One region of the Mycolicibacterium arcueilense genome, then DNA from elsewhere that is predicted to be linked to it. Evidence: riboswitches for the same ligand, from Rfam matches in the RefSeq annotation. Region 1 holds a riboswitch; the other holds the start of a gene.
The links. Region 1 has a riboswitch for glycine ahead of gcvP (aminomethyl-transferring glycine dehydrogenase). Riboswitches for the same ligand answer to the same signal wherever they lie in the genome.
Positions count from the first base shown of each region.

Region 2: linked by a shared signal. The riboswitch ahead of AC4LGL_RS00890 (L-serine ammonia-lyase) and the one ahead of gcvP (aminomethyl-transferring glycine dehydrogenase) in region 1 are both predicted to bind glycine.

Region 1 is NZ_JBZTYL010000025.1:92,460-99,565, reverse strand. Features, by position in the region: gene AC4LGL_RS23550 (substrate-binding domain-containing protein) at 1-713, shown strand, start outside; gene gcvP (aminomethyl-transferring glycine dehydrogenase) at 824-3,661, opposite strand; glycine riboswitch at 3,815-3,913, opposite strand; gene AC4LGL_RS23540 (MerR family transcriptional regulator) at 4,020-4,640, opposite strand; gene AC4LGL_RS23535 (bifunctional nuclease family protein) at 4,872-5,366, opposite strand; gene ftsR (transcriptional regulator FtsR) at 5,477-6,226, opposite strand; gene garA (glycogen accumulation regulator GarA) at 6,230-6,709, opposite strand; gene gcvH (glycine cleavage system protein GcvH) at 6,899-7,106, opposite strand, start outside.
Region 2 is NZ_JBZTYL010000003.1:51,270-58,375, reverse strand. Features, by position in the region: gene AC4LGL_RS00915 (DUF445 domain-containing protein) at 1-712, opposite strand, end outside; gene AC4LGL_RS00910 (Abi-alpha family protein) at 744-1,574, opposite strand; gene AC4LGL_RS00905 (TetR/AcrR family transcriptional regulator) at 1,681-2,307, opposite strand; gene AC4LGL_RS00900 (oxidoreductase) at 2,291-3,136, opposite strand; gene AC4LGL_RS00895 (TOBE domain-containing protein) at 3,263-3,475, opposite strand; glycine riboswitch at 3,647-3,746, shown strand; gene AC4LGL_RS00890 (L-serine ammonia-lyase) at 3,800-5,185, shown strand; gene dnaK (molecular chaperone DnaK) at 5,363-7,106, shown strand, end outside.

The DNA.
Region 1 (7,106 bases):
CCGGTTTCCGCGCCGAGGGCACGTCGCCGCCGTCCAGCGATGTCACCAGTTTCAGCCAGCTCGCGGCACCGTTGTCGGTCGGCGACAACTCGATGCGGGTGACGCTGGCCAACGCCACGGCCACACCGTCGGGAAACCCCGCGGTCACGATCATGCTCGACCAGTCGATGCCGACCGAAGAGGGCGGCAAGTCGCGCCTGGCCAACGTCGTGGCCGCGCTAGACAGCCGGCTCAAGGCACTGCCCGATACCGCCGCGGTCGGCCTCTGGACCTTTGACGGCACCGAGGGTCGGTCGGAGATTTCGACCGGCCCCCTGGCCGAGCCGGTCAGCGGGCAGCGACGCTCCGATGCGCTGACCTCGACGCTCGACGGGCAGTCCGCCTCGGGTGGCGGCGCGGTGTCGTTCACCACGCTCCGCATGCTCTATACCGAAGCATTGTCGAAATACCGTGAGGGCCAGAGCAACTCGATCCTGTTGATCACCACCGGACCACACACCGATCAGAGTCTGGACGGGGCCGGGCTGCAGGACTACATCCGCGGCGCATTCGACCCGGCCCGTCCGATCGCGGTCAACGTGATCGACTTCGGCACCGGCTCGGACCGTGCCACGTGGGAGGCCGTCGCGCAGGCGACCAGCGGCACCTACCAGCATCTGTCCAGCTCGACCTCACCCGAACTGGCCAGCGCGGTCAACACCATGCTGGGTTGATCCGCACTACCGCACCCGCAGTACCTCACCCGTGACGCCGCGACGCGCCACTTTCTACCTCAGGGTTGTCCGGAGCAACCGGGCACAACCCTGAGGTGGAAATCGACGTATCAGGCGAACGCCTCGACCGGCGGGCAGGAGCACACGAGATTCCGGTCGCCGTAGGCACCGTCGATCCGACGCACCGGCGGCCACACCTTGGGACGGAACCCCTTGCCCAACGGGTAGGCGGCCTGCTCGCGGGTGTAGGGGTGATCCCACTCCGTCACCAGCAGGCACTCGGCGGTGTGCGGGGCGCCGCGCAACGGGTTGTCTTCCGCTGACCACTCCCCCGAGCCGACCCGGTCGATCTCGGCGCGGATGGCGATCATCGCGTCGCAGAACGCGTCGACCTCGGTCAGGCTCTCGCTCTCGGTCGGCTCGACCATCAACGTGCCTGCCACCGGGAAACTCATCGTCGGTGCGTGGAAACCGTAGTCCGCCAGACGCTTTGCCACATCATCCACGGTCACACCGGTGTCCTTGGTGATCCCGCGCAGGTCCAGGATGCACTCGTGGGCGACCATGCCGTTCTCCCCGGTGTAGAGCACCGGGTAGTACTCGTCGAGGCGGCGGGCCACATAGTTGGCCGACGCGATCGCGGTCAGGGTCGCTGCGCGCAGACCCGTGGCCCCCATCATCCGGATGTAGGCCCAGGTGATCGGCAGAATCGACGCGGACCCGTAGGGTGCCGCCGAGACGGTGTGCTCATCGGGCAGTTCGTCGGCCAGCGGATGGCCCGGCAGGAACGGCGCCAGATGCGAACGCACCGCGACCGGCCCGACCCCGGGGCCACCACCGCCGTGCGGGATGCAGAACGTCTTGTGCAGGTTCAGGTGACTGACGTCGCCGCCGAAGCGGCCCGGCCGGGCCAACCCGACCAGCGCGTTGAGGTTTGCGCCGTCCACGTAGACCTGGCCACCCACGTCGTGCACGGCCGCGCAGATGTCGGCGACATCGTGCTCGTACACCCCGTGCGTCGACGGATAGGTGATCATCAGCGCGGCAACACGATCCGCATGCTCGGCGATCTTCGCGCGGAGGTCGTCGAGGTCGACGTCACCGTTCTCCCGGCAGGCCACCACCACGACGCGCATGCCGGCCAGCGCCGCCGAGGCGGCGTTGGTGCCGTGCGCGCTCGACGGGATCAGGCAGAGGTCACGCTCGGTATCGCCGCGCGAGTCGTGATAGGCCTTGATCGCCAGCAGACCGGCGTACTCCCCCTGGGAACCGGCGTTGGGCTGCAACGAAATCTGGTCATAGCCGGTGATCCCGGTGAGCCAGTCCTGCAGATCGGCGATCACCTTGCGCAGGCCCGGGTTGTCCGATGCCGGCGCGAACGGGTGCTGACGGCCGAACTCGGGCCAGGTGATCGGCTCCATCTCGGCCGCCGCATTGAGTTTCATCGTGCAGGAACCCAACGGAATCATGCTGCGGTCCAAGGCAATATCCTTGTCCGCCAGCATCCGCAGGTACCGCATCATCTCGGTCTCGGTGCGGTAGGAGTTGAACGCCGAATGCGTGAGGAACTTGGAAGTTCTGGCGGTTCGCTCGACCTGATCGGCAGCGGCAGCGGCCGGCGCCAGCTCGAATGCCTCCAGGACCGCGGCCACATGCTCGTCGGTGGTCGCCTCGTCGCAGGACACCGACACGTGGTCGGCGTCGACGCGCCACAGGTTGATGCCCTTGGCCTTGGCCGCCGCGACCACCGCGTCGGCTCGTCCGGGAACCCGGGCCAGCACAGTGTCGAAGTACTTGTCGTGCACCAGCGCATCGCCGAGTGCGGCCGCGATCGCGGCGGCATGGCCCCGCACGCGGCGGGCGATCGCCGTCAACCCTTCGGCACCGTGGTAGCTGGCGTACATCGCGGCCATCACGGCCAACAGCACCTGCGCGGTACAGATGTTGCTGGTGGCCTTGTCCCGGCGGATGTGCTGCTCACGGGTCTGCAGCGCCAGCCGGTAGGCCGGCGACCCGTCCGCGTCGACAGAGACACCGACCAGCCGGCCCGGCAACTGCCGGGCATGCTTGGCGTGCACCGCCAGATAGCCGGCGTGCGGGCCGCCGAATCCCATTGGCACACCGAACCGTTGGCTGGTCCCGAAAGCGACGTCGGCCCCGATCTCGCCCGGCGGGGTAATCACCGTCATCGCGAGCAGGTCTGCGCCCACCGCCACCAGTCCGCCACGCTCATGCGCCTCGGCGATCAGCCCCGTCCAGTCGTCCACGCGGCCACTCGCTCCCGGCAGCTGCACGATGACGCCGAAGAACTCACCCTCGGGCAACCCCTGACGCAGGTCCGTGGTGACGATCTCGATGCCGAGCGGCTGCGCGCGCGTGGCCAGCACCGCCGCGGTCTGCGCGTAGACATCGGTGTCGACCAGCAGACGGTTCGTCTTGGATTTGGTCGCGCGGTGCATCAGGGTCATGGCCTCGGCCGCGGCGGTGCCTTCGTCGAGCATCGAGGCGTTGGCCACCTCAAGTCCGGTCAGGTCCGACACCATGGTTTGGAAGTTCAGCAGCACCTCGAGCCGGCCCTGGCTGATCTCGGGCTGATACGGGGTGTAGGCGGTGTACCACGCGGGGTTCTCAAGGATGTTGCGCCGCAGCACGGCGGGCGTGAACGTGTCGAAGTAGCCCTGCCCGATCATCGAGACCGCGGTCGTGTTGGAGTCGGCCAACGCGCGCAACTCGGCTAGGGACTGCTCCTCGGTGGCCGGCGCGGGCAGAGCTTCGAGACCCGGGGCCACCCCATCGGCCGCCAGCGCGTCGAGAATGCCTGCGGGCAGCGCCTTGGCGGCGAGCTCGTCGAGGGATGCCACGCCGATCACGTCGAGCATGGCAGCAACGGCGGAGGCGTCTGGGCCGATGTGACGATCGGAGAAACGCGATTGATGCTGGTCGGACACGACACTCTCCTGAGGCGCAGACGTACTCGGACGTCGTAGCAGTCCCTCTCCCTCTGTCGTCGACCCGGTCCGGGTGCCTGAGAGATTCAGCCCCGGTACAGGACTTTTCCCCATGGGCGGGTACCCAGCGGGTACCACTTTCCAGAGGCATCGGGGCCTGGCGCGGTCCTGGGTGCCTGAGAGGTTGACGGAGAGGTATTGCTCCTTCGGCGTCCGTGGCTGGCTGTCACGAAACTCTCCCGCACGAGGGCGATGCGTCGGCAATTCTACCGGCAGCGCACCGGTGTCGGCGACCAGACGCGAACGTACCCCTCGACGCCGGTCGAGGGGTACCTAAGTGACGGTGCGCGGGGGTGGCTCAGCCGATCTTGCGGTCGCGGCTTTTGCGCCGCGACGCCAGCTCATCCTCGGGTGACGCGATGGACTCACCGCCATCGGCACGCTCACCCGGGAAATCGGCGATGGTGCCGGTCAGCTCACGCATGGCGCCGGACACCGCGATGCCGAACACGCCCTGGCCGCCCTGCAGCAGATCCACGACCTCTTCGGCCGACGTGCATTCGTAGACCGTGGTGCCGTCGGAGAACAGGGTGATGTTGGCCAGATCCTGCACGCCACGCTGGCGCAGGTGATCGACCGCAACCCGAATGTTGTGCAACGAGATGCCGGTGTCCAGCAACCGCTTGACGATCTTGAGGACCAGGACGTCCTTGAACGAGTACAGACGCTGGCTGCCCGAGCCCGCGGCGCCCCGGATGGATGGGACCACCAGGGAGGTACGTGCCCAGTAGTCCAGCTGCCGGTAGGTGATACCGGCGATCTGGCAGGCGCTGGGCCCGCGGTAACCGACCAGTTCGTCAGGCACCGAATCATCGGGGAACAGCCCGCCCTGCACGGGTTCGCCAGCTGGCCTGACAGGCGGCTCCGCGCCGCTCCCGGTGGTCAGATCCAGTTCTTCCTGCCGTGGCGTGTCACCCACTGTGAATCCTCTCGCCGTTCGAACTCGCCCGCGTTATCCCGCAGCGACTTGTGCCTCGACGGTTTGCTGTGAGCTCGAATGTGTCGAGCATACGCTTCCCGTCGGGCCCTGATTGCCCGCTGTGAAGAAAGTATGGCGTCCGAATTCCCGCCCGATTGTCTCCCGCGCCGCGTGTCGACACCGGTATACCCACTTGAGATGTACCCGTGACCTGCAAGGCGCGGGCGACGCTCATGTCGCCTTGAAGTCGTCCGGCGAAACGCTGTCGAGGAACTCCTTGAACTTCTCGACCTCGTCCTCACGGACGGTGCCCGCAGCCTCTTCGTCGTTCTCGTCGGGAATCAGCAGGCCGGCCTCGGCCAGCACCGCCTCCTCCACGTAGATCGGCACGCCGACGCGCAGAGCGATCGCCACCGAGTCCGAGGGGCGGGCCGACACCGTGATGTCGCGGTCGAAGATCAGGTCGGCGTAGAACGTGCCTTCCTGCAGGTCGACGATCCGCACCTCTTTGAGTGAATGCCCAAGGGCGGCAATGACATCTCGGATCAGGTCGTGAGTGAGTGGCCGGGCGGGCTCGACGCCCTGCTGTTCCAGCGCGATCGCGGCGGCCTCCGACTGCCCGATCCAGATCGGGAGATAGCGGTCACCGTTGGATTCCCGCAACAGCAACACGGGCTGGTTCTGCGGCTGTTCCACCCGAATGCCGACCACGCGAACCTCAGCCATCTGTGCCTGCCCTCCGCACCGCCGTGCCGTTTCGTCGAATCTTCGTCCTTCGCCAGTTCGCCTCAGGGGTCCCGACTTAGACGAACTGGCCGTCGAAACGAGTCTAGTCCTCAGCGATCCAGAACGTCGCGTACGGCGGACTTGATCAGCGACGTGTGCAGAGTGATCACCAGGGCTGCCACTTCACGGGCCAGGTCATCGGCCCGGTCCCGCGCGCCGGCCTTGCCCGCCTTGCCCACCGGGCCGGCGATCTGGGCGATCAGGTCGGATTGCCGGTCAGCCGCGGAGCGAAATGCCCGCAGGTGCCTGGGCTCGACGCCGTAGTCACCCAGGGCGCGTGCGCACTGCGCGATCACCACGGAATGCTCGTCGAAAAACCCAGCGGGCCCGGCGGTGATGATGCCGTTGCGAACCAACGCCCCCAGCATCTCCTCGTCGATGCCCGACCGGGTCAACAGGTCTTCACGGGAGAGCCGGACCTGGGTCGGCGCCACCGCCGACAAGCCGGCGGCGCCGTCCACTCCGTCGCCCCCACTCTCAGACACCCCGACGAGACGGGGCACCCCGTAGGCCGATCCGGCCTCCGGCAGTTCACCGTCGGGCTGGGCGTCCAACTGAGCCTTGATCACCTTCAACGGCAGGTACTGGTCACGCTGAGCGGTCAGGATGAACCGCAACCGCGCACAGTCGTATGCAGTGAACCGCCGGTACCCCGACGCGGTGCGCTGCGGCGTGACCAGTCCCTCGGCCTCGAGGAACCGGATCTTGGAGATGCTGACATCCGGAAAGTCGCCCCGCAGCAGGTCCAGCACTGCGCCGATCGACATCCCGGCCAGCGCAGGTCTGTCGGGGGCAGTCATCGGCTAGCTGGTGGGGCCGCTGTCGTCGTCAGACCGGGGGCCGGTGAGGAACACCAGGCGGAACTTCCCGATCTGCACTTCGTCGCCGTTGGCGAGGACGGCCGAATCGACCGGCTCGCGGTTGACGTACGTGCCGTTGAGGCTGCCGACATCGACAACCTGGAACTCACCGCTCTCCAACCGGAACTCGGCGTGTCGACGACTCACCGTGACGTCATCGAGAAAAATGTCGCTGTCCGGGTGCCGCCCGGCCGACGTGGTCGGCTGATCGAGCAGGAAACGCGATCCGGCGTTCGGTCCACGCTTGACGACCAGCAATGCCGAACCCGCGGGCAGGCCCTCGACGCCGGAGACGGCGCCTTCGGTACCGGCCGTTGCGGGCGCATCCAGTTCGTTCAAAAAGTCCGCGCGGAAAACCGATGTGGTTTCCACCGTCACGTCTTCCGACTGGTCGGCCCCCAAATTGCTGTCCTTGTCCGTCACCCGCTGCTCCTCACTGGCTGCTGTGGCGTTGGCCGGCGCGGCCCCAGCCCATCGTCGGTCTCACGTCGACCGTACCGCGCATCAGGCATCGTTGTGTCCACCACCGCCGGATCCGATGGGGAAGATATCTGCGCGCCGGGTACGGCCGAACCGGTCTCGGCGACCGGCCTTCGAAACCCTAACAATTACTCACTCGGTCACGGCGGCGCGGTAGCCGTCCGCGTCGAGCAAACCGGCCAGGGCGTCCTCGAGCGTGCCTTCCTCGAGCCGCAGATCGACCAGCCAGCCTTCGCCGTAGGGGTCGGAGTTGACCAGCTGAGGACTGCCGTCCAGATCACCGTTGACCGCAACGACTTTCGCCGCGACGGGAGCGTAGAGATCCGACACCGACTTGGTG
Region 2 (7,106 bases), on a different contig from region 1:
TGATGAAGCCGACGCCGAAACCGAATGCCGGCATGATCCACGGGTTTTGGAACAGCGCCCAGGCCACCATCTGGACCACGCCGATCACCAGGCCGAAGTAGATGCCGCTGCGCCGGACAAACGCCATGGCGTTGTCACCGAGTCCGCGCATCAGCTTGTTCAGCTTGTCCTTGTTGCGGACCAGCGTCGTCACGGCCAGGAACTGGATGTCGACGAACCTGTTGAGGTCCGCCCTCATCTCGTTGAGCATCTTCTCCACGACCTTGGGGGTCTGGTCGTGGATGCGGGCCTGGATCGCGTTGCGCGCCGCATCGGGCAGTGAGTCCCACAGCCCGGGGCGGATCTGCTCGGCGAGGTCGCGGGAGATCTCGTCGACCACCTGGGTCAGCGGCTCGCGCAGCGCGTTGACAGCTTCCTTCGCGTCGACCCTTTCGAGCAGTTCCTCCGGCTTGAGGAGGTTCTGGGTGAGTAGCTCGATGGTCTTCGAGCCCACCTTGCCTGCCCGGCGTGGCACGATGCCCTGCCAGCCGAACGGGCCGACGCCCTTGAACTCCATCGGCCGGTAGATCATCTCCAGCGCGACGATCTTGGTGCTCCAGCCGACGAACGCAGCGACGAACGGCATGGACAGGTAGATCAGCCAGTTGACGCTGAAATCGGCCTTGATCTCCTGCCAGGTCTGGACGGCGAGGATTGTCTCCGTTGTGCTCATGCGCGATCCGCCTTCGGCTTCTCGCTGGGCGTCACAAACCGTTCCGTTGCACCGCGGACTCCCACAAACCGCGCCCGAGCCCCGACAGCGACAGGGTCAGCTTCTCCACCCGCGCGGCCAGGGGACCGCGGGATCCGTTCTTGATCGCCTGCAACACCATCGGCTCCGCCAGGAGCACCTCGTACTCGGCCTTCTGCGACGGGTCCTCGGGACCGGTCTCGACCAGACCCAGTGACAGCAGATGACCGACGTACTGCGGGACCATGGCGGGCAACGCCACATTGGCGGTGCGGCCGATCAGGCAGGCGTTCTCCAGCACTGCCTGACCTGGGGTGCGTGATCGGGTCCAGGTGTGGATGTTGACCAGCGGCGAGGCGTCACCTTCGGAGAGCGCGCCGAGGATCCGCGCCTCGTCGGCCACCAGCTGGTCGAGCAGCCGGTGGTACAGCTCCACCTGACTGCCCGACGTGCTCTGATCCAGGGCCCGGTCCAGCAGGCGGTCCATCTTGGTGTTGAGCGATTCGGGCGTCGGCTCCTCCGGCGTGGCGATGGTCACCGGTCGGGGCGCCGCCGAATCGATGGCCTCCAGCCGGTTCTTCACCAGTGTGGCCAGTTGCTCTTCACCCCAGGCCGCCAGCTTCATGCTGGTCTTGGCGGCGTCGAGCGCACGATCGGCGATCCCGAACGGGTCGTAGCGCTTCGGCAGAAGTGGGCGTTCGTTGCGTGGGGTGCGGATCGCGATGGCGATCTCGCCGACGGGTGTGGCGAACTTGAACGCCCGCCGCTGCATATTCTTGCGGCGTGCCGGAGCGTCATCGGACGCCGTGTCGTCCGGACCCCTCTTCGACAGTTCTTCTGACATGACTGATCGATCGCCTCCCCACCTACCGCTGTCCCCGAGCTGTGGGCACCGTACCTGGTCGCCTTGTGAGGTGCCGAAGTCGCAGGTGGTTGGTGGGGTTTGTGAGCTAGGAGGTGGTGTTGGGGAGTAATCCGCGCAACGCCGTCGTCGCCAGTTGGCGGGCATGCTCCTCGGTCAGCGCGTAGTGGCCCGTCATCCGGCGGAAGATGAGCGGACCGAACAGTATGTCGATCACATCGTCGATGGCTGTGCCGGCGTCGGCGTCGCCGCGATCCACTCCGCGCTGCCACAGCTCGGTGATGGCCGCGCGCCGACCGCTCAGGAAGTACTCCCGGAAATACGCTGCGCCCATTGCATCTTCGACGCAGGCGGCGAGCAGTTGGGCGAACACCTCGCCTCGGGGGCTGGCGTAGAACGACGAGACCCGGACCACCTGTTCGGTGAGATCGCCTGCCGTGCTGCCCGTATCGGGCAAGGGCAGCGCTTCGGCCATCGTGGTGCCGAACGCCTCGGCCGCGACGGCGGTCCGTGATGGCCAGTGTTTGTAGAGGGTGGCCTTGCTGGCGCCGGATCGCGCCGCGATCGCGTCCATGGTGGCTGCCGGGAATCCACCCTCGTCGAGCAGCTCGGCCGTGGCGACCCGGATGGCCTGGTGGATTCGGTCGCTGCGTGCGCCGGTGGGGCGGACGAACTCGCCCGCCCCACTGGCCGGTACGTCAGTCCTGGCTGACATCGTCGAAATCCGTTGATTCCGAGACACTTCGCCACTGGGCCAGCTCGGCCTGGACGTGGGCGATCTTGGCCTCGACGGCCGCGATGGTGTCGTTGCCCAGCAGCAGGCGCAGCGGTGGCTGCGAGGATTCGACGACATCGATGATGGCGCCGGAAGCCTTCACCGGATCGCCGGGCTGGTCGTGGTTGCGCTCACCGGCGGCGACGCGCATCTGTCCGGCGGGCCCGTCGGCGTAGTCGTCGATGATATTGCGCTGAGTCTGCAGGCTCGATGAATCGAGGAAGTCGGTGCGGAAGTAGCCGGGCTCGACCACCATGACGTGCACGCCGAGCGGTTTCAGTTCGGCGTTGAGGGCCTCGGAGATCGCCTCGACTGCGAACTTGGTCGATGCGTAGACACCCCAGCCGGGTGAGCCGACGAATCCGCCGACCGAGGAGATGTTGACGATGGTGCCCGACCGTTGTGCCCGCAGCACCGGGGTGACCGCGCGGGTGACGGTCAGCAGCCCGAATACGTTGGTGTCGTACACGGCCCGCACTTCGGCGTCGGTGGCCTCCTCGACAGCTCCCAGCAGCCCACGTCCGGCGTTGTTGATCAGGACATCGATGCGGCCGAAGCGATCCACGGCCGCCTGCGCGGCCTGTTGTGCCTGCTCTTCGTTGGTGACGTCCAGCGCCACCGCCAGCACGTTGTCGTTCTCGCCGAGGGCGGCGGTGACGGCGGACGCGTCACGCGCAGTCGCGACCACCTGATGGCCGCGGCCCAGTGCGTCGCGGGCGATCTGCAAGCCGAATCCGCGGGAAGCTCCGGTGATGAACCAAACGCTCATGTCTTTGACCACCTATTCTGGAGGGGAACTGAACTGTACGGCCAGTTTAGTTTTGTGGGACGGTCGGTGTAACTGCGCGATGGGCGCGGGTATTCCACAGCGCTCAGATTGCAGAGAAAAGCGCCGTCAGTCGACGCCCAACATCACTTCGGTGGACTTGACGAGGACCGTCGTCGGGGTACCCGGCGTCAGCCCGAGCTCCTCCACCGCTTCCTTGGTGATCGACGCCGTGACGATCTGCTCACCGCCGTCGAGCTTTACCTTGACGGTGGCCATGACCGCGCCGATGGACACCTCCGTCACGGTCCCGGTGAGCTGGTTGCGAGTGGACAGGCGCATCGGAACCTCCGTCGATCGGTGGATTTGGTTCGACGTTAGCCGCATGTGGTCGGAGTAGCATCCGTTACACAACTCAAGACGTCGATGACGCATTGTGGGAGAACCTCCGATATCGGAGTGCCGTAGGTGCAAATCCTCTCCGGAAACTCTCAGGCCCCAATACCGCAGTGCCGAGGCAACTCTGGAGAACTGCGTACGTACCGTGCGCGTACCGAAGGGGAACAGGCGCCAAGCGCTGAAAACTCTCAGGTTTCAGGACAGAGCGGGGAGGTGTCACCACACGATGCATCACGTAGCTGCGATGCCCGGGATTGGAGTCATCTCATGGCGGTCAGTGTCTTCGACCTGTTCTCGATCGGGATCGGTCCGTCGAGCTCGCACACTGTCGGCCCGATGCGGGCGGCGGGCATGTTCGTCGACGAACTCGTCGGTCGCAATGTGGTTGACCAGGTCGCCTCGGTCAGGGTGGACCTGTTCGGCTCGCTGGCGGCGACCGGCGCCGGCCACGGCACGATGCCGGCCATCCTGCTGGGTCTCGAGGGGTGCCGGCCCGAGACGATCGAGACCGACGAGATGGAACGGCGCCTTGCGACCATTCGCGCCGAGGGCAAGATCCTGTTGGCCGGCCGAATCATCATCGGACTGACCGAATCCGACATGCATCTGCAGCCGGGCCGCCGCCTCGCCCAGCATCCGAATGCCATGGCATTGACGGCATTCTCATCCGGCGGTGACACGGTCTACGCGGAGACCTACTTCTCGGTGGGCGGCGGCTTCGTCGTCGCCGAATCCGAACCGGTCCGGCGTGAGACCGCTGGACCAGACGCCGACGGCTCCTTCCGCACCGCTGCCGAATTGGTCGCCCTGACCGAACGCGACGGACTGTCGGTGAGCCAGGTGATGATGCGCCACGAATGTCTGGCCCGAAGCGAAGCCGAAGTGCGCGACCGTCTCCTGCGGATCCGTGACGTCATGGTCTCGTGTCAGGTCAACGGCATGTCCCGGGACGGCTACCTGCCCGGCAACCTGATGGTCCGGCGTCGAGCCAAGGACTGGTACGTCAGGCTCAATGCCGAAGACCCACAGCGTGATCCGGCCTTCGCCGAGGACTGGGTGAACCTGGTGGCACTCGCGGTCAACGAGGAGAATGCCTCGGGCGGCCGAATCGTGACCGCGCCCACCAACGGTGCCGCCGGGATCATCCCGGCGGTGCTGCACTATGCGTTGCGCTACACCCCGGCCGGAATTGCCGATCCGGACGACGTGACCGTCCGCTTCCTGCTCACGGCCGGCGCCATCGGGTCGCTGTACAAGGAGCGGGCCTCGATCTCGGGTGCCGAGGTCGGGTGCCAGGGGGAGGTCGGCTCCGCGGCGTCCATGGCTGCCGGAGGGCTGGCCGAGATCCTGGGCGGCACACCGCGGCAGGTCGAGAACGCCGCCGAGATCGCGATGGAACACAGCCTCGGACTGACCTGTGATCCGATCGGCGGCTTGGTGCAGATCCCGTGCATCGAACGCAACGCCATCTCGGCGGGTAAGGCGATCAACGCGGCCCGCATGGCACTGCGCGGCGACGGCACCCACCGGGTGAGCCTGGATCAGGTGATCGAGACGATGCGTGCCACCGGACTGGACATGAGCGCGAAGTACAAGGAGACATCCATGGGTGGTCTGGCGGTCAACGTTGCCGTCAACGTCGTCGAATGCTGAGCCCGGTCGAGAAAAATTTCCCGGAATCCCGGGAACAAAACCGCCAAAACCCCCGTTGACCACATCGACAGCAAGTTGAGTGCGACAGACTCAAGTCTGGGTTGACAAGCAAGGGTCGCCCGGAGCAAGCTTGAGCGCAGTCCGCTCAGACCCCTATCTCTATCAGGAGGCAACACCATGGCTCGTGCGGTCGGTATCGACCTCGGGACCACCAACTCATGCGTGGCGGTCCTGGAAGGCGGCGACCCCGTCGTCGTCGCAAACTCTGAAGGCTCCCGGACCACCCCGTCCGTCGTCGCGTTCGCGCGCAACGGTGAGGTGCTGGTCGGCCAGCCCGCCAAGAACCAGGCAGTGACCAACGTCGACCGGACCATCCGTTCGGTCAAGCGTCACATGGGCACCGATTGGACCGTCGAGATCGACGGCAAGAACTACACGGCGCAGGAGATCAGCGCGCGCACGCTGCAGAAGCTGAAGCGCGACGCCGAGGCGTACCTCGGTGAGGACATCACCGACGCCGTCATCACCGTGCCCGCGTACTTCAACGACGCCCAGCGTCAGGCCACCAAGGAAGCCGGCCAGATCGCCGGCATGAACGTCCTGCGCATCGTCAACGAGCCCACCGCGGCCGCCCTGGCCTACGGCCTGGACAAGGGCAGCAAGGAACAGACCATCCTGGTCTTCGACCTCGGTGGCGGCACGTTCGACGTCTCGCTGCTGGAAATCGGCGACGGCGTCGTCGAGGTGCGTGCCACCTCCGGCGACAACCACCTGGGTGGCGACGACTGGGACGACCGGATCGTCGAGTGGCTGGTCGACAAATTCAAGGCCACCAGCGGCATCGACCTGACCAAGGACAAGATGGCGATGCAGCGGCTGCGTGAAGCCGCCGAGAAGGCAAAAATTGAACTGAGCTCCTCGCAGAGCACCTCGATCAACCTGCCCTACATCACCGTCGACGCCGACAAGAACCCGCTGTTCCTCGACGAGCAGCTGACCCGCGCCGAGTTCCAGAAGATCACTCAGGATCTGCTGGACCGCACCCGTCAGCCGTTCCAGTCGGTGATCAAGGACGCCGGCATCTCGGTCGGCGAGATCGATCACGTGGTCCTGGTGGGTGGCTCGACGCGTATGCCCGCGGTCACCGACCTAGTCAAGGAACTGACCGGCGGCAAGGAGCCCAACAAGGGCGTCAACCCCGACGAGGTTGTCGCGGTGGGCGCTGCGCTGCAGGCCGGCGTGCTCAAGGGCGAGGTGAAAGACGTTCTGCTGCTTGACGTCACCCCGCTGTCCCTCGGTATCGAAACCAAGGGTGGCGTGATGACCAAGTTGATCGAGCGCAACACCACCATCCCGACCAAGCGGTCGGAGACCTTCACCACCGCTGACGACAACCAGCCGTCGGTGCAGATCCAGGTCTTCCAGGGTGAGCGCGAAATCGCTTCGCACAACAAGCTGCTCGGCTCCTTCGAGCTGACCGGTATCCCGCCGGCCCCCCGCGGCGTGCCGCAGATCGAGGTCACCTTCGACATCGACGCCAACGGCATCGTGCACGTCACCGCCAAGGACAAGGGCACCGGCAAGGAAAACACGATCAAGATCCAGGAAGGCTCCGGCCTTTCCAAGGAAGAGATCGACCGGATGATCAAGGACGCCGAGGCGCACGCGGACGAGGACAAGAAGCGTCGCGAAGAGGCCGATGTCCGCAACCAGGCCGAGTCGCTGGTCTACCAGACGGAGAAGTTCGTCAAGGAGCAGCGTGAGGCCGAAGGCGGGTCCAAGGTTCCCGAGGACACCTTGACCAAGGTCGATGGTGCGATCGCCGAGGCCAAGTCGGCGCTGGAAGGCACCGACATCTCCGCGATCAAGGCGGCGATGGAGAAGCTCGGCGTCGAGTCACAGGGTCTGGGCCAGGCGATCT